DNA from 4 places in the Microvirgula curvata genome. Region 2 is predicted to be linked to each of the others. Evidence: predicted binding sites of a transcription regulator. Region 2 holds the regulator's gene; each other region holds the start of a gene.
The links. The regulator FNR, encoded in region 2, switches genes on or off when oxygen is low (the NO sensors DNR and NnrR bind a similar motif). The targets are predictions, from matches to a motif close to TTGATNNNNATCAA.
Positions count from the first base shown of each region.

Region 1 (4,533 bases), on a different contig from region 2:
GGCGTTCAGGCCGCACACCCGCATTGGCCCGCCGCGCGGCTGGCCAGCTTCTCGGCGTCGCACTTGGGGCAGTATTCGTGATGGCCGCTGAGGTAGCCGTGCACCGGGCAGACCGAGAAGGTCGGCGTGACCGTCAGGTACGGCAGGCGGAAGCGCTCCAGCGAACGCCGCACCAGCCGCTTGCATGCATCAGCCGAGCTGATCGCCTCGGTCATGTACAGGTGCAGGACCGTGCCGCCGGTATAGCGGCGCTGCAGCGGCTCCTGATGCGCCAGTGCCGCGAACGGATCGTCGGTATAACCGGCCGGCAACTGGCTGGAATTGGTGTAGTACGGCTTGTCGGCCGTGCCGGCCTGCAGGATGTCCGGGAAGCGCTTGCGGTCCTCGCGGGCAAAGCGGTAGGTCGTGCCTTCCGCCGGCGTGGCTTCGAGGTTGTACAGATGGCCGGTTTCTTCCTGGAAGCGGACCATGGCAGCACGAATATGGTCGAGCAGATCCACTGCCAGCTGCAGTCCGTCCTCGCTGGCGATATCCCAGGCGCCGCCGCTGAAGTTGCGCACCATCTCGTTGATGCCGTTCACCCCCACCGTCGAGAAGTGATTGCGCAGCGTGCCGAGGTAGCGACGCGAATACGGGTACAGCCCGGCATCCATCCAGCCCTGAACTTTCTCGCGCTTGATCTCCAGGCTGTCGCGCGCCAGTTCCAGCAGCCGGTCGGTGGCAGCGAACAGCGCATCGCGATCACCGGCGAAGCGATAACCGAGCCGGGCGCAGTTCAGCGTCACCACGCCGAGCGAACCGGTCTGCTCGGCGCTGCCGAACAGACCATTGCCGCGCTTCAGCAGTTCGCGCAGGTCGAGCTGCAGCCGGCAGCACATCGAACGCACCATCTGCGGTTCCAGATCCGAGTTCAGGAAGTTCTGGAAGTACGGCAGGCCATACTTGGCGGTCATCGCGAACAAGCGGTCGGCGTTGTCGCTATCCCAGTCGAAGTCCGGAGTGATGTTGTAGGTCGGAATCGGAAAAGTGAACGCGCGGCCATGCACGTCACCCTGCGACATCACATCGAGGAACACGCGATTGATGCGGTCCATTTCCGGCTGACAGTCGCCATAGCTGAAAGGCATTTCCTCGCCGGCGATGACCGGAATCTGCTCGCGCAGGTCCACCGGGCAGGTCCAGTCGAAGGTCAGGTTGGTAAACGGCGTCTGCGTGCCCCAGCGCGACGGCACATTGAGGTTGTAGACGAACTCCTGCATCGCCTGCTCGATGGCACGGTCGTCGAGCCCGTCGCGGCGAACGAACGGCGCCAGATAGGTGTCGACACTGGAGAACGCCTGCGCACCGGCCCATTCGTTCTGCAGCGTGCCAAGGAAGTTCACCATCTGACCGAGCGCCGACGACAGGTGCTTCGGCGCCCCTGCCTCGATCCGTCCCGGTACGCCGTTGAACCCTTCATGCAGCAACTGGCGCAACGACCACCCGGCGCAATAGCCGGCCAGCACGTCAAGATCGTGCAGGTGGAAGTCCGCGTCGCGGTGCGCCCGGGCAATCTCCGCCGTGTAGATGCCATCCAGCCAGTAGTTGGCAGTCAGCTTGCCGGCCGCGTTCAGGATCATGCCGCCGAGGCTGTAGCCCTGGTTCGCGTTGGCGGAGACGCGCCAGTCGGCGCGGCTGAGGTATTCGTCGAGCGTACTCAACGGATTGATAAGCGTCGTGTCAGTCATCACAACATCTAGTGTTTTAAGTCAGGTTTGCACTATATGTTGATTTTTTGTCCATGACACGGGTAAGACAGAAAGGCTTGATCGGGGTCAAAAGCCGCGCAAAGGAGGCTGACTCATCCCTGCGACGGTGGTACGGCGGGCGATTACCGGGCATGCCGGCCAGTACTTCCGGACCTGCTGCGACCACCACCATCGGTAGCGACTGACTCAGGTTACTGGCCTGCTGGTAGTGCCAGGCCGGTGGCAGTCCCGGCGCACTGGCCGATGGCAATCGGGCCGGACCCGGCCAATCCAGATTTTCCCATCCACCGACAGGCACACGTCGCGACCAGCCTGCCGGGGCTTGAGCAGTCGTTCAGGGAAGCACGTGCGAAGTCCTTTTTCACAGAGGGCATGTAGCTTATGGCTGTCCCCCTTATCTACAGCGACTGAATGCCAGCCGGAGTGCAGCGCCAATTTCTGCCTCAGAGCTGTTTGACGGGATAATGACTTTGTCGCTTTCTTTTATTCCGGTTCCGCTCCACGCCTCTAGCTGTGCATGCCATGTAGGATTTATTTTTATGGTCATTTCATCATTCTCAACCACACAAGTTCGCATAATTCTGAATAAGGTTTTTTTCGTTTTATATTTATATTTTTCTTTTAACAACATTACCCACTTTTCGTGTTCAATTTTCCGTTTTTTATAATCAAAAAAATTCCATATTCCTCTAGCGTCAATTCACGGCTTTTTGAAAGTGCCACAAGTAGCGCAATGCCCAATTCTTTATCAGTAGCCTCTGCCGAAAGCAAACATTGCGCGCCTGCATAATCTCTTCCTAGCAAGCCCAGCCCCGAATATGTCTCAATACAAAAAAAATCACCGTTCCAAAGTGCATTGGCCCATTTTTTCTTTTCCATATTACCTCACCATTGTAAAGACAATTTTTACACTTTGCGATTCCCCATACTCAACTGCTTTATGAAGTCGCTCCTGTGGATAAATGCTCGCGACAGGGTATAAATTCCAGTTTGCCGTGGGGTAAAAATCCGGGAGCAGATCAGGTCAGAAAGGGGATAAAAAGTCACAAGCACCTGTCAATGATTGACAAAATTTCATTTTTTAGTTGACCATCGTTAAATTCGTATACCTCACGGGTTTCATCATCTGCGCAGTACATATCAGCAGCGCAAAATATGCTAGATAAGCACTCACTTAGGTGGGGTTCATCATTCAGAATGATTCCACTATCTCTCTCAACCCTCCATAAATTAATATATATATCAGAGAAGTCAGAGGCAGATATTTCCCCATCAACAAAAGACTTAGCTAAATCTAAAAGGGTAGCACTCATCGTAGAATTCCATTTTTTATATAATTTTCAAATTGTGGCGTATTAGGATCTAATTTGAATCCCGTAACAAATTTACCTGCACTATCCAGCACTACAACATTATTTGTTTTTGGATTAAAAAATACCTTTGAGTCTTTTAAAAATCCATAAGTCCCATGAGGCTCCGTGTGTTTAGAATTTAAATGAGATTCGATGGCTGCTCCAAATTGACCAAGTGTGCTAGGATTTTTCTTTGCAGTTACCACACCAAAATCAGCAGCATGTTTGAATTTTCTGTCTAGCTGCTGCTGAGAAATGCTTGTTGATTCACCTGAAATAGGTTCTTTGGAATAGCTGTTCGGATCATAGACCCTGACAGCGCCGCCGAGGTTTTCAATAAGGTACTGCGCCCATCCTGCTTGCGTCAGCGGAATTCCCTCAAGCCCCTTGCCCATCAGCTCGGCAAGCTGCTCAGCAAACCCTCTTGGTTCCAGCCCGAGATCCCGCTCGGCTTTGTCGTACCCGGCAAGAGAAACGGTAGCGCCAGCGCATTGTTTTCCGTCTCCAGCTTTGCCGCGATGGTGGCGGCAGCCGTCTCGCCTCCCGTGGCAGCCGCCGTGCCGGCCACAATGCTGCTGATGAGCTTGGATCGGGCTTCTTTTTCTTCCGCCGTCAGGCTGCCAACCGCCTTGCCGTTCAGGCCATCCAGTAAATTGTTCAACACCACGCTGGCCGCGGCGCCGCTGGCTCCTGCGCCACAACTGCCACCCTGAGCGGCGGCTCCTGCGCAGCCCACCAGTCCCTGCAACGCGGCACGGGCCACTTCGCTGTCCAGCTTGTCGGCGATCTCCTTGACCTTCTCCGCCGCCAGTCCCTGCAGGTAGTTGACCGTCGCCCCCTGCAGCATCTGCGCGGCACCCCCGCTGACGTTGCCCCCGGCGGCAGCCGTCAGTGCCGTGACCACCCGCCGGTAGTCGCCGCCCGGCCCCCACCTGGCCGCTTCCCGGTACTGCTGTGCCAGGGTCAGGCGGCGCGCCGGGTCGGTCTCGTCGTCCAGTTGTGCTTTCAGTGCATCCGCTTCCTGCGCCCGGTTGCCCAGGAAGGTCCCGGCCTCCCGCTGCAGCGCGCCAACGATGGCGAAGCCGGCTTCGATCTGCTTCTGGTCGAAGATCGGTTTCAGGGCGTTGCCGGTGGCGCGGGTATCCCGGCTCAGGCTGGCCAGGGCAGCAGGCTGGGCTGGCTGCTGTTGACCTCGTTGATGATCAGCCGGGCACTGCCGCTGGCCAGGGCCGGATTGCTGCGCACCCAGCCGCCAAGCTCGGTCTACACGTCGTGGCGGGCGTTGTTGAGGATGGCGCCGCGCGGGCCGACGTCGAACTGGCGGTAATGGTTGTGCGAAACGCCAGCGGCGTTGGGGGTCTGGATGTCGACCTGCGGCAGGCCGCTGGCGGTGCGCTGCACCACCGGCTGCTGCGTGCTTGCGGCCCCCGGGT
Region 1 covers NZ_BAAGUB010000004.1:323,986-328,518, forward strand. The annotation lists gene ACYVG8_RS03685 (ribonucleoside triphosphate reductase) at 6-1,727, opposite strand; partial or broken gene ACYVG8_RS03690 (contact-dependent growth inhibition system immunity protein) at 2,143-2,627, opposite strand; gene ACYVG8_RS03695 (colicin immunity domain-containing protein) at 2,792-3,061, opposite strand; gene ACYVG8_RS03700 (colicin D domain-containing protein) at 3,058-3,495, opposite strand; gene ACYVG8_RS03705 (hypothetical protein) at 3,495-4,004, opposite strand; gene ACYVG8_RS03710 (two-partner secretion domain-containing protein) at 4,364-4,533, opposite strand, start outside.
Region 1: ACYVG8_RS03685 (ribonucleoside triphosphate reductase) is a predicted target of FNR. The motif match lies at 1,805-1,818, and genes of this name have one in related genera.

Region 2 (4,533 bases):
ATCGGATGCATGGGAGCCTCTCTGGCAAAGGGGGCGCGCCGCGAATTCTTGCCGCCGCGCGTCTGGATAGTCCGGGTTTAAGGAACGATAAAGACCCGGACAGTTGGATGTTCCGGGCCTTTTGATGGCCGGAATTTTAACGCAGTTTTCTCAATGTCGAAACCCGAAGTCCCTGATTTTTTGCGTAATGTGCGCGTCGTTCTGGCGCGTCCTTCCCATCCCGGCAATATCGGCGCCGCCGCGCGCGCGATGAAGACCATGGGCGTGACCCGCCTGTATCTGGTCGAGCCAAAGCGTTTTCCCGATGCCGAGGCGACCACGCTGGCATCCGGCGCGGCCGATGTGCTGGAGAACGCCGTGGTGACCGGCACGCTCGATGCCGCGCTGGAAGGCGTGTCCATCGCCTGTGCGCTGACCAGCCGCAAGCGCGAGCTGACCACGCCGCTGGCCGCGCCGCGCGACGCCTGTGCCGAGCTGCTGGCGGCGGCCCGCGACGGGGTCGAGGTTGCACTGGTGTTCGGCAACGAAACCTACGGACTGTCGATCGACGAGGTCGCGCGCTGCAACCGGCTGGTCACCATTGCCGGCAACCCGGACTATTTTTCGCTGAACCTCGGCCAGGCGGTACAGGTCATGTGCTATGAGCTGTTCAGCCAGTTGGCATTTCCGCTTGATCATTTGCGGGCCAATGCCGAACTGGCCAGTCATGAAGAGGTCGAAGGGTTCTATGGTCATCTCGACCGGGTGCTCGACGGTATCGGTTTCTATGACCGGCGCAATGGCGAACGGCTGATGCGCCGCTTGCGCACCCTGTATGACCGCGCCAGCCTGGAGCGGCAGGAGATCGATATCCTGCGCGGCATGCTGAAGCAGATCGAACGCCGCTGCGGGCCGGACCCGTACCGACACGACTGAGTCGCGTGAACTGCGCCGCCGATCCCCGCCTGCTGCCGTTGCTGGCCTCGTTGCGCGAACCGGCGGTGCGGGCACTGGCGTCACTGCTGCTCGGGCCGTCGCCGTGGGACAGCGGTGTCGAGTTCGACCGGGCCCTGCTGGCCGGACCGCGGGCTGCCGAACGGCTGCTGGCACTGGACCGCCGCCCTGCCGTATTGCTGGACTGGCTGGCGGCCCGGCGCACCGGGCGCCTTGGCGCCCATGCCGAGGCGCTGCTGGCCTTCTGGCTGGCACAGCGGAGTGCGCAGCTTGAACTGGTGGCGGCCAACCGCGCGGTGCGGGTCGAGGCGCATACCCTTGGTGAGTTCGATTTCCTGCTGCGGCTGGACGGACGGCCGCTCCATGTCGAAATGGCGTGCAAGTTCTATCTGGAAGTCGCGCCGCAGTGCTGGGCCGGGACCGACCTGCGCGATGCGCTGGCGCTGAAACGTGCGCAACTGGTGCGCCAGCTGGCGCTGGCCGGCGATGCGCGTGCGGCGGCGACCCTCCCGCCCGGTTTCGCCGGCTGCCCGGCCTTTACCGTGTTGCGCGGGCAATTGTTCCGGCCGGCCGGCAGCGGCGAACCGGTGCACTGGTGGCGGCATCAGGGGGAGGCCTGGCCGGCACGGGCGGCCGACAGCCGCTATCTGCACCTGCTCCGGCTCGACTGGCTGTCCCCGGCCCGGGCTGGCCGGGCCGACGTGCAGACCGCCGCCGAGCTGCAGGCGCGGCTGGCGGGCAGGAGAGAGGCGCTGATGGTGGCGGAAATGCAGGCCGTCGACGATGACGACTGGCAGGAAGTGTCGCGCGGCTTCGTGGTGCCGGCGCACTGGCCGGAGCCCGGCCGGCTGGCCACCCTGATGGCGCGCATCGCGGCGCTGGATGGCGGGGAGAAGGAATGATGAAGCAGCTGCTGATCCTGTGGGCCGGTCAGACCGGGCGCAACCTGCAGCTGGCGCGGGCGGCGGCGGCGGCGGCCAGTGAGGCGGGCGAGGGGGAGATCGACGTGCGGCTGCTGCCGGCGCAGCAGGCCGGCATCGACGATCTGCTGGCCTGTCACGGCCTGATTGTCGCCACGCCGGAAAATTTCGGCTACATGGCCGGCACGCTGAAGGATTTTTTCGATCGCACGTTCTACCCGGCCCAGGGGCGGGTGGAAGGATTGCCGTATGCGATCCTGATCTGTGCCGGCAATGACGGCAGCGGGGCGCGAGTCGCGATCGAACGCATTGCGCGCGGCTATCCGCTGACGCCGGCCTGCGAGCCGCTGATCGTGCATGGGGAGCCCGACCAGGCCGCGCTGGAGCGCGCGGCCGAGGTCGGTGCGACGCTGGCGCTCGGCCTGTCGCTGGGACTGTTCTGAACCGGGTTCAGGTGGTGGCGATCGGCATGCTCTGCTGGCAGCCGCCGACCAGGGTCTTCAGGTTCTCCGGCTGAATCAGCTGGATGTGCTTGTGTTCGACAATGATCCAGCCCTGGGCCTGGAATTTCGACAGCGTGCGGCTGACGGTTTCCAGCTTCAGACCGAGGAAGGAACCGATTTCCTCACGGCTCATGCGCAGGATGAAATCGTTGGCGGCGAAGCCGCGGGCGGAGAAGCGCTGGGACAGGTTGAGCAGGAAGGCGGCCAGACGTTCTTCCGCCTTCATGTTGCCGAGCAGCAGCATGACCGACTGGTCACGGACGATTTCACGGCTCATCAACCGGAAGAAATGATGCTGCAGGGTCGGGATGTCACGACCGAGACTGGTCATGCGCGAGAACGGCAGTTCACAGACCTCGGCATCCTCGAGCGCGATCGCATCACAGCCGTGCAGGCTGCTGGAGACGCCATCCAGGCCCAGCAGCTCGCCGGACATCTGGAAACCGGTGACCTGCTCGCGGCCGTCATGGCTGGAAATGCAGGTCTTGAAAAAGCCGGTCCGGATGGCGAACATGGACTTGAACGCCTCGCCGGCGCGGAACAGGTACTCGCCGCGCTTCAGGCGCCGGCTCTGCCGGATCACGGCGTCGAGCTGGCTCATCTCCTCGCGATTGAGTCCGATGGGCAGGCACAATTCGCGAAGACTGCAGTTCGAGCAGGAGATCTTCAGCGTGTGGGCAGTAAGCGGATTGTGTTCGGCCATGATGATCCGTTCAGGTTGTTATCATGCCAGGCTTGACGACTATCAAAGGCGCCCCTGCACGATTCAGGCAAAGTGGTTCACTGCCTGAGAGGTTTATCCATTTATGACGACAGCAATTCACGACAACGTGGCTCCCGCCCAGTTCATTTTCGACCGAGAGTTGATCGAACGCCTCGACGGCAGCGGTCCTCGCTACACCTCGTATCCGACGGCAGACCGTTTTACCACCGAATTCAACGGCGTAGATTATCGCCACTGCCTTGAGCAAAGGCAAATCGGCGCCAGCGCCAAGCCAGTATCATTATACGCTCATATACCGTTCTGTAATACAGTCTGCTACTACTGCGCCTGTAACAAGGTCATTACCAAGGACAAGACGCGTGCGGATACCTATCTGGGTTATCTCGAACGCGAGCTGGCGCTGCATGCCGAAGGGCTGGGGCCGCGCCAGGACCTGATCCAGCTGCACTTCGGCGGCGGCACGCCGACCTTCCTGTCCGACGAGCAGATGCAGCGGCTGATGGACGCGATCCGTCGCCATTTCAACCTGTTGCCCACTGGCGAATACTCGATCGAGATCGATCCGCGCAAGGTCAGCGCCGACACGGTGCGGCTGCTGGCGACCCAGGGCTTCAACCGCATGTCGGTCGGGGTGCAGGATTTTGATCTGCAGGTGCAGAAGGCCGTCAACCGGGTACAGAGTGTCGAGGAGACGCTGACGGTCATCGACGCCGCGCGGTCGTCCGGCTTCAAGTCGGTCAGCCTCGATCTGATCTACGGCCTGCCGCACCAGACCGTTGACTCGGTCCGGCGTACGCTGGAGACGGTGCTCAGCATCCGTCCGGACCGGCTGGCGCTGTACAACTACGCCCACCTGCCGACGGTCTTCATGCCGCAGCGGCGCATCAACGAAGCGGATCTGCCGTCGGCCGAGGTCAAGCTCGACATTCTGCAGATGGCGGTGCAGATGCTGACCGATGCCGGTTACGAATTCATCGGCATGGACCACTTCGCCCTGCCGGACGACGATCTGGCCGTGGCCCTGCGCCAGGGACGGCTGCAACGGAACTTCCAGGGCTACTCGACCCATGCCGACCATGATCTGGTGTCCATCGGGACCTCGGCCATCGGCAAGGTCGGCGCCAGCTATCACCAGAACGCAAAAGACCTCGAACAGTATTATGCGATGCTGGACGAAGGCCGGCTGCCGATCGTCCGCGGTCTGCTGCTGAGTGCCGACGACCTGCTGCGCCGGGCAATCATTCAGGCGCTGATGTGCCGCTTCTCGCTGTCGATGGAAGCGATGGGCGAGGGTTTCGGCATCGACTTCAAGCAGTATTTCGCGCCGGAAATGGCCCGGCTGGCCGAATACGAGGCTGACGGACTGGTCGAGCTGGATGACGAGTGGATCGCCGTGACGCCGCAGGGGCGTTTCCTGATCCGCACCATTGCCATGGTGTTCGACCGCTATCTG
Region 2 covers NZ_BAAGUB010000035.1:110,351-114,883, forward strand. The annotation lists gene ACYVG8_RS15475 (inositol monophosphatase family protein) at 1-11, opposite strand, end outside; gene ACYVG8_RS15480 (RNA methyltransferase) at 154-915, shown strand; gene ACYVG8_RS15485 (DUF1853 family protein) at 921-1,835, shown strand; gene ACYVG8_RS15490 (flavodoxin family protein) at 1,832-2,296, shown strand; gene fnr (fumarate/nitrate reduction transcriptional regulator Fnr) at 2,304-3,059, opposite strand; gene hemN (oxygen-independent coproporphyrinogen III oxidase) at 3,163-4,533, shown strand, end outside.

Region 3 (4,533 bases), on a different contig from region 2:
ATCATGGACACGGTGGTGAGCCGGGTGCCGGATGCGCAGGTGCTGTCCGACCTCGACGCGGCACTGGCCTGGGCCGCGGCCCACAGCCATGGCGATACCGGGCGTGCGGCCATTACCGGGTTCTGCTGGGGCGGGCGCATCGCCTGGCTGTACGCGGCGCACCGGCCGACGCTGAAGGCCGCTGCCGCCTGGTATGGCCGGCTGGTCGGTGAGCACACGGCGCTGACGCCGCAGCAACCGGTCGATATCGGCGCCGGGCTCAGGGTGCCGGTGCTTGGCCTGTATGGCGGGGCCGACAGCGGGATTCCGCTCGATACTGTCGAGCGCATGCGTGCGGAAATCGGTGCCAGCGGCAGCGAAATCGTCATCTATGCCGATGCGCCGCATGCCTTTTTTGCCGACTATCGGGCCAGTTACCGGGAAGGCGCCGCCACGGATGGCTGGCGCCGCATGCTGGAGTGGTTCCGTCGCCATGGCGTGGCCTGAGCTACCACAGCACCGGCTCCCCGCCGCTGTACAGGTGCGCCTGATGGCGCGGCGGATGTGCGGCCAGTCCGCGCGAGAACAGGAATTGGCCCAGATCCAGCCCGCCACCACGGAATGACGCCTCGCTGCCGCGCAGGTACAGCGTCCACATGCGCACGAAGCGTTCATCGAAACGGGCACGGACCGCATCCAGATGACGGTCGAAATTGGCGCGCCAGTGCGCCAGGGTGGCGGCGTAGTGCAGGCGCAGGCTTTCCTGCGTCAGCAGGAAGAAGCCGGTTTTTGCGGCGGTATCGGCCAGCCGCGGCAGGTACGGGATCTCGCCACCGGGAAAAATGTACTTCTCGACCCAGCGGTTGGTGTTGCCATCGTCGGTATGGCCGACGATGGTATGCAGCAGAAACAGGCCGCCCGGTTCGAGCACATCGGCGACACGGGCGAAATAGCGGGCGGCATGCCGTTCACCGACATGCTCGTACATGCCGACGCTGACCGCCTTGTCGAAACGGTCGCTGGCACCGGACAGGTCGAGGTAATCCATCTGCCGGATCTCGATCCGGTCCGACAGACCGGCTTTGGCAAGGCGTGCGCGGCCGGCGTCGGCCTGTTCCGCAGACAGGGTCAGGCCGACGCCGCAGATGCCGTGGCGCTGGGCCGCGCGGATCAGCAGGGCGCCCCAGCCGCAGCCGACGTCCAGCAGTCGTTCGCCCGGTTTCAGACACAGTTTGGCGAGGATATGGTCGATCTTGGCCTGCTGTGCCTGCTCCAGCGTCATGTCCGCTGTGGCGAAATACGCACACGAGTAGTTCATGTCCGGATCGAGCCACATGCGGTAGAAATCGTTGCCGATATCGTAATGATGGGCGATGTTTTCCTTCTGCCTCGCCCGCAGCCGCAACCGGTCGAGTGTGCGTGCCACACCGGCCACCCGCGCCAGCGGGCCGTCCAGTATCTGCCGGTTGCTGTTGATCAGCCCCAGCATGGCATCCCAGTCACCATCGAAGTCGAGCACGCCATCCATATAGGCTTCGCCCAGCGATACCATGGGATCTTCGGCGTTGAAGGCCGGTTCGGCATGGAAATTCAGGCCGAACGCAGGCTCGTCCCCGCCGTAGCGGCGGACATCACCGTCCCACCATTTCACCTGGAAGCCGGGGCCGGTCAGCCGTGCCAGAACGGCTGCGAGTGTGGACTTGGTCAACATGGCAGTCTCCTTTTCCTGCTCAAGCCGGAGGACAACGATTCGATGGTCACTTGAGCATAGTCACGGTTGGCGCTTGCTTCACGTCAAATCGTTTGCCGAATATGACAGCTGCCGTCGCGGCGGGCCGGGGGATTGCGTTATCCTCATTGCCATCATTCCCGCACGTATCGGTTTCCCTGCCGTTAATGAACCGGCCGTGACAGCGGTTGCCGGGCCCGGTCGGCCGGCAGGGGGAGAGAAGGTGTTTTCGCCTGCGGCCGGTGCAGCCCCATCATGGGAAAATGATGTGGAGACAGGGCATCGGGCCGTGCCGGCGTCCAGTCATCGTGAAAATCCAAGGAGTCCTCATGTACCAGCACATCGTTGCGTCGATCGACGAGAGCAACAACGCGTCGCAAGCGCTCGAACAGGCCATCGCAGTGGCGAAACTGGCAGGTGCGCAACTGCACCTGGTGCATATCGTCAATCTGTTCGAACTGGCACTGGAAGAAGTGGTGCTGGCTGACAAGGCCAAGCTGGCCGAACTGGCTCACCGCCACGGCGAGGCGCGGCTGGAAGGGGCCGCTGCGCAGGCTCGCGCCGCCGGTCTGGAACCGTCGCTGTTCATCGCCGAGTGCTGGGGCGGTGGCGATGAAATCGCCGACGGGCTGCTGAACTATGCGCGCAGCGTGCCGGCCGATCTGCTGGTGCTGGGCACGCATGGCCGCAGCGGACTGATGCACATGATGCTCGGCAGTGTGGCCGAGTCGGTCATGCGTCAGGCCGACATGCCGCTGCTGGTGGTGCGTTCGGAAACCAGCGAGCACACGCCGGGCAAGCGCCGTCCGGTGCTGTAAGCGGATAGCAGAACGCCGGGCATGGCCCGGCGTTCTGCTGTCCGCAATGCGCGGGGGACTTATCCGCGCACGGGAGCCGGCTGACCTTCGACCACGAACAGGCGCACGCTGTTCTCGTTCAGATGCGGCATCAGCTCGGCCGGCGGCTCGTCGTCGGTGAACAGTGCGTTCATCTCGCCGATATGGCATACCTTCATCATCGCGTTGCGGCCGAACTTGCTCGAGTCGACGACCAGGAAGCGCTGACGGGCATTGTTCATCATGGCCTTGGTTGCGCGGACTTCGCGGTAGTCGTAGTCGAGCAGCGTGCCGTCGTTGTCGATGCCGTTGGCACCCATGATCACGTAGTCGACCTTGAACTGCTCGATCATGTCGACCGGCGCCATGCCGGTCAGCCCGCCATCCTTGCTGCGCACCACGCCACCGGTAATGATGACTTCGAAGTCGGGGCGGCGGGTAATGATGGTGGCGATATTCAGGTTGTTGGTGATGACGCGCAGGTGCTGGTGATTGATGATCAGCTCGCGTGCGACAGCCTCTATCGTGGTGCCGATGCTCATGAACAGTGAACAGTCGTCCGGCACGTGCTCGGCGACCAGCTTGGCGATCCGGGTCTTTTCGGCCTGGTTCTTGACCTTGCGGGTCGCGTATTCCTCGTTTTCGACGCTGGGTCCGAGGGCGGCACCACCGTGGAAACGGCGCAGCAGGTTTTCTTCGGACAGGGTATTGATGTCGCGGCGGATGGTTTGCGGCGTGACATCGAGCAGACGGGCGAGTTCCTCGATCGGCATGAACCCGCTGGCCCGTACCAGCTTCAGGATCTGTTCATGACGCGGCAGGCGATTCATCTGGCAGGGATCTTGTGTTGCGTTTGGATCACATGTTTTTAGCATGATTGACAGGGGTGCGCAAACGAAAGCATCCGCACCATTGCCCTGCGTTCCGGTTCGGAATCGAAACAGGGCACCAGGAAAAAACCGACAGACGGCGGCAATGGCGAGGTTTGACATAAAATGACCGGCGTCCATTTCTCCACCCGGATCGGGCCTTCGCCCATCCCTGCCTGCGGCCCGAAAAATGCCTGAATACCTGCTGGCCATCGACCAGGGCACGACCAGTTCGCGTGCCATTGCCTTCACCCGCGACGGCCACGCCGCTGCCAGCAGCGGGCGGGAGCTGCCGCAGATCTATCCGGCCTCAGGCTGGGTCGAACACGACCCGGAGCGGATCTGGGACGATGTGCGCCACTGCGTGCGCGAAACCCTGTCGCAACTGGAGGACGGCAGCCGCATTGCCGCCATCGGCGTGACCAATCAGCGCGAAACCACCGTACTGTGGGATCGCCGCAGCGGCCGTCCGCTGCACAACGCCATCGTCTGGCAGGACCGGCGCACCGCCGCCGACTGCGAGGCGCTGGCCGATCACGAGGACTGGATCGCCGGGCGCACCGGTCTGCTGCTCGACCCGTATTTTTCCGCGACCAAGCTGGCATGGCTGCTGAAAACCGTGCCCGGCGCCCGTGCGGCGGCCGAGGCCGGCGAACTGGCGTTCGGCACCATCGACAGCTTTCTGCTGTGGCGGCTGACCGAGGGCCGCGTTCACGCGACCGACGCCAGCAATGCCGCCCGTACCCTGCTGTTCAATATCCATACCCAGCAGTGGGACGACGAACTGCTGGCGCTGTTCGACATCCCGCGCTCGCTGCTGCCCGAGGTGCGCGATTCGGCAACCGATTTCGGCCAGACGCGGCTGTTTGGCGACCTGATGCCGATTACCGGCATGGCCGGCGACCAGCAGGCCGCCACGGTCGGCCAGGCGTGCTTCGAGCCGGGCATGGTCAAGTCCACCTACGGCACCGGCTGCTTCATGGTGATGAATACCGGCAGCCTGGCCCTGCGTTCCCGCCACCGGCTGCTGACCACCGTGGCCTACCGGCTGGACGGCGTGCCGACCTACGCGGTCGAGGGCAGCATCTTTATTGCCGGGGCGGCGGTGCAATGGCTGCGC
Region 3 covers NZ_BAAGUB010000028.1:244,512-249,044, forward strand. The annotation lists gene ACYVG8_RS12160 (dienelactone hydrolase family protein) at 1-486, shown strand, start outside; gene ACYVG8_RS12165 (class I SAM-dependent methyltransferase) at 488-1,690, opposite strand; gene ACYVG8_RS12170 (universal stress protein) at 2,038-2,526, shown strand; gene ACYVG8_RS12175 (DeoR/GlpR family DNA-binding transcription regulator) at 2,586-3,374, opposite strand; gene glpK (glycerol kinase GlpK) at 3,604-4,533, shown strand, end outside.
Region 3: ACYVG8_RS12170 (universal stress protein) is a predicted target of FNR. The motif match lies at 1,764-1,777, and genes of this name have one in related genera.

Region 4 (4,533 bases), on a different contig from region 2:
GACTATGCCGGCCTGTCGACGCTGAGCGCGTTCGGCACCCCGGTCGACGATCCCGTGGTTGCCGAGCAGGTGGAAATTCAGGTGAAATACCAGGGTTATATTGATCGGCAGCAGGATGAAGTCGCCCGGCGCGATACCATGGAGCACATCCGCCTGCCTGCCGACCTCGATTTTGCCGCCGTGTCCGGTCTGTCGAAGGAGGTCCAGCAGAAGCTGGCGACGCACCGTCCGGAAACCCTGGGCCAGGCGTCGAGAATCTCCGGCATCACCCCGGCGGCGATATCCCTGCTGCTCGTTCATTTGAAACGGGCCGGCCTAGTCACGAAAGCCAAAGAATGTCCCTGAAAGACGAACTGCACCTCGGCGCCGACACGCTGGGACTCACGCTTACCGCCGCGCAGGAGCTCCTGCTGGTCCACTATGTCGAGCTGCTCGACAAGTGGAACAAGGTCTACAACCTGACCGCCGTGCGCGAAACCGAACGCATGGTCGCGTATCACGTCCTCGACAGCCTGGCCGCGCTGGGCAGCATTCGCGGCAGCCACATCCTCGACGTGGGCTCGGGTGGCGGCATGCCCGGCATCCCGTTCGCCGTGTGCCGGCCGGACTGGCAACTGACGCTGCTGGACGCGAACCACAAGAAAACCACCTTCCTCAAGCAGGCCGTGATCGAACTCGGACTTGCAAATGCCGACGTGGTCTGCGAGCGTGTCGAAGCTTTTGCGCCGGAGCGCCGCTTCGACGTCATCACCTCTCGCGCCTTTTCCGAACTGGCCGAGTTCGTGCGCCTCACGCGTCACCTGCTCGCCGATGGCGGCGAATGGGCCGCGCTGAAGGGCGTGTACCCGGACGAGGAAATCGCGCATTTGCCGGAGGATGTGAAAGTGCTCGACGTGATCGAACTCAAAGTGCCCGGTCTGGATGCCGACCGGCATCTGGTGCGCCTGGGACTGGCCTGACATGGCCCGTGTCCTCGCAGTCACCAACCAGAAGGGTGGCGTGGGCAAGACCACGACCGTCGTCAATCTCGCTGCCAGCCTGGCCGAGAAGGGCCGTCGGGTACTGGTGGTCGACCTCGACCCGCAGGCCAATGCGACCATGGGCTCCGGCGTCGACAAGTCGCAGCTCGAACACACGGTCTATCACCTGCTGATCGATGCCGCGCCGTTCGACTCGGTATGCTGCCGCAGCGAGGCGGGAGGCTATGACCTGCTGCCGGCCAATCGCGACCTGGCTGCGGCCGAGGTCGAGCTGGTCGGTGTCGGCCAGCGCGAAACGCGGCTGCGCGCGGCGCTGGCCACGGTGAAGTCCGGGTATGACTACATCCTGCTCGACTGTCCGCCGGCGCTGAACCTGCTGACCCTGAACGGGCTGGCTGCCGCCGATGGCGTCATCATCCCGATGCAGTGCGAGTACTATGCGCTCGAAGGCCTGTCCGACTTGGTGACCACGCTGCGCAAGATGCGCGGCGCGCTGAATCCGGGCATCGACATCGTCGGCCTGCTGCGGACGATGTTCGATACGCGCTCGACGCTGGCCCAGCAGGTCTCGGCCCAGCTGACCCAGCATTTCGGCGGCAAAGTGTTCACCACCGTGATCCCGCGCAATGTGCGCCTGGCGGAAGCGCCAAGCTACGGCTTGCCGGTCCTCGCCTATGATCGCGCCGCTCGCGGTGCCCGAGCCTACCTGACGCTGGCCGATGAATTGATCGCCCGGCTCGAAACCCAAGCCATACCTGCCTGATGATGTCCAAACCCAAATTCAAGGGGCTCGGACGCGGGCTCGACGTATTGCTGGCCGCCAATCCGGCCGAAGACCGTCTGGCCACGCTTCCGATCGGCGATATTCGCCCCGGTCGCTACCAGCCCCGCACCCACATGGACGAGGCGGCGCTGGCGCAACTGGCCGAATCCATCCTCGCCCAGGGGGTCATCCAGCCGATCGTCGTGCGCGAGATCGGTCTGGGCGACTACGAACTGATTGCCGGCGAACGGCGCTGGCGCGCCGCGCGCAAGGCCGGACTGGCCGAGATCCCCGCCGTGGTGCGTGCCGTGCCGGACGAGGCGGCGCTGGCCATCGCGCTGATCGAGAACATCCAGCGCGAACAACTGAACCCGCTGGAAGAGGCCCACGGCATCCAGCGGCTGATCGACGAGTTCGGCATGACCCATGAACGGGCGGCGTCCGCGCTCGGTCGTTCGCGCAGTGCGGTGACCAACCTGTTACGCTTGCTGAATCTGGCCGAGCCGGTGCAGGACCTGGTCTACGCCGGCCGCATCGACATGGGCCATGCGCGTGCGCTGCTGCCGCTGCCGGTGCTCGACCAGATCGAACTGGCGCGGGATATCGCCGAACGCGGCCTGTCGGTGCGCGATGCCGAACGGCTGGCGCAGGCGCGCCAGCAGCCCGAAGAGGACCGCAAGGCACCGCGCAAGGACCCGGACGTACTCCGGCTGGAAGAGGAAATCGCCGAAATTCTCGGCACTACCGTCCATATTCGTCATGGGTCGAAAGGCCATGGCCGTTTGGTAATTGAATATTCTGACCTAAATTCACTTGATGGTTATCTGCAGAAGCTGAAACGACAATAATGTATATCGTTAAATTCCGATATACCCATGTCTTTGCCGACGTTGACGCTCTTTGCTGCACATCAATATAATCTACGGGTTTTGACCGCGGGCGTACCCATATATGAATACGGTCGTGTTCCGGGTCGTGCGGTTGCAAATTGGATTGACCACCCTGGCGGCGCTTTGCGCCGCTTTGCTAACTGAGGATCCATCTCGCGGTGCCCTGTCCGCCCTGGCGGGGGGAGGCATCGCGATAGCGGGGTCGCTGGTGTACGCATGGTTCGCCCACGGGCGACGGGCGCACCCCGGTGTCATCCTGCGACGGCACTTTCGTGCCGAGGCAATGAAAATGTTCGCCACGCTGATCCTGTTCGTGGTGGTCATTTCGGGTTTTTCAAGTGTGTCGGCACTGGCGTTGCTGGGCGGGTTCGCCCTGGCGCAGTCGGCATACTGGCTTGGACTTCTATCCAAATAAACGAGAGTGGGCAAATGGCTGCTAATGCTACCGAGTACATCAAGCACCACCTGACGCAGGCGACGGTGCCGCATGACGGGGGCTTCTGGGCGATCAACATCGATAGCTTCACTGTATCGCTGATCCTCGGCTTCCTGTTCCTGTTCATCTTCGCCCGCGTGGCGCGAAACTTTAGCGTCGACAAACCGGGCCGCCTGCAGCTGGCGGTCGAAATGCTGGTCGAGATGGTCGGCACCCAGGTACGCGAGATGTTCCATGCCAAGAGCGCCGTGATTGCGCCGCTGGCCCTGACCATCTTCGTCTGGGTGTTCATGATGAACGCGATGGACTTGCTGCCGGTCGACTTGCTGCCGCACATCGCCGGTCTGATCGGCGAGCATGTGTTCGGTGCCGATCCGGAACACGTCTACCTGCGCGTGGTGCCGTCTGCCGACGTCAACACGACCTTCGCCATGTCGATTTCGGTGATGTTCCTGATCATCGGCTTCTCGATCAAGGCCAAGGGCGTGGGCGGCTACGTGAAGGAGCTGTTCTCGGCCCCGTTCGGTCCGAAGCTCGCTCCGGCCAACTTCCTGCTGCAGATCATCGAACTGATCGCCAAGCCGATCTCTCTCGCCCTTCGTCTGTTCGGCAACATGTACGCCGGCGAAATGATCTTCATCCTGATCGCGTTGCTGCCGTGGTGGGCCCAGTGGCCGCTCGGCGCACCGTGGGCGATCTTCCACATCCTGATCATCACGCTGCAGGCGTTCGTGTTCATGATGCTGACCGTCGTGTACCTGAGCCTCGCCGTCGAGGATCACTAAGTTTTCCCCGTCGTCGCCGCCTTCGGGCGGTGGCGACACTGTTTTGCTTTACCCTCATCAACCTCGTCCCACCCCTTAGGAGAGATCCATGGAAGCACTCGTTTCGCAGATTCAGGGCATGACCGCACTGGCCGCAGCCATCATGATCGGCCTCGGCGCCATCGGTACCGCGCTCGGCTTCGGCATCCTGGGCGGCAAGTTCCTCGAGAGCTCGGCCCGCCAACCGGAAATGATCCCGGTTCTGCAAACCAAGCTCTTCATCATCGCCGGTCTGCTCGACGCCATCTCGATGATCGGTGTTGGTATCGCCCTGCTGTACACGTTCAACAACCCGTTCCTGGCCGCTGCCAAGGCTGCCCTGGGCGCGTAATGAACCCCGGCCCAGGCCGGATGTTGTTGAACTGACTGGAGGAAAACAAGCGTGGATATCAACGCAACACTTCTGGGACAGGCGATTACCTTCGCCATCCTGGTGTGGTTCACGATGAAATTTGTTTGGCCTCCGCTTACCAACATGATGGACGAGCGCGCCAAACGCATTGCTGATGGTTTGGCCGCCGCCGAGCGCGGCAAGCAGGATCTGGAACAGGCGAGCAAACGCGTCGAGGAACAGATCCGCACCGCCAAGCAGCAAGCAAGTGAACTCGTGCTGGCTGCGGAAAAGCGCTCTGGCCAGATC
Region 4 covers NZ_BAAGUB010000004.1:271,033-275,565, reverse strand. The annotation lists gene mnmG (tRNA uridine-5-carboxymethylaminomethyl(34) synthesis enzyme MnmG) at 1-345, shown strand, start outside; gene rsmG (16S rRNA (guanine(527)-N(7))-methyltransferase RsmG) at 336-959, shown strand; gene ACYVG8_RS03410 (ParA family protein) at 961-1,743, shown strand; gene ACYVG8_RS03405 (ParB/RepB/Spo0J family partition protein) at 1,746-2,591, shown strand; gene ACYVG8_RS03400 (ATP synthase subunit I) at 2,695-3,048, shown strand; gene atpB (F0F1 ATP synthase subunit A) at 3,063-3,854, shown strand; gene atpE (F0F1 ATP synthase subunit C) at 3,943-4,224, shown strand; gene ACYVG8_RS03385 (F0F1 ATP synthase subunit B) at 4,276-4,533, shown strand, end outside.
Region 4: ACYVG8_RS03400 (ATP synthase subunit I) is a predicted target of FNR. The motif match lies at 2,644-2,657, and genes of this name have one in related genera.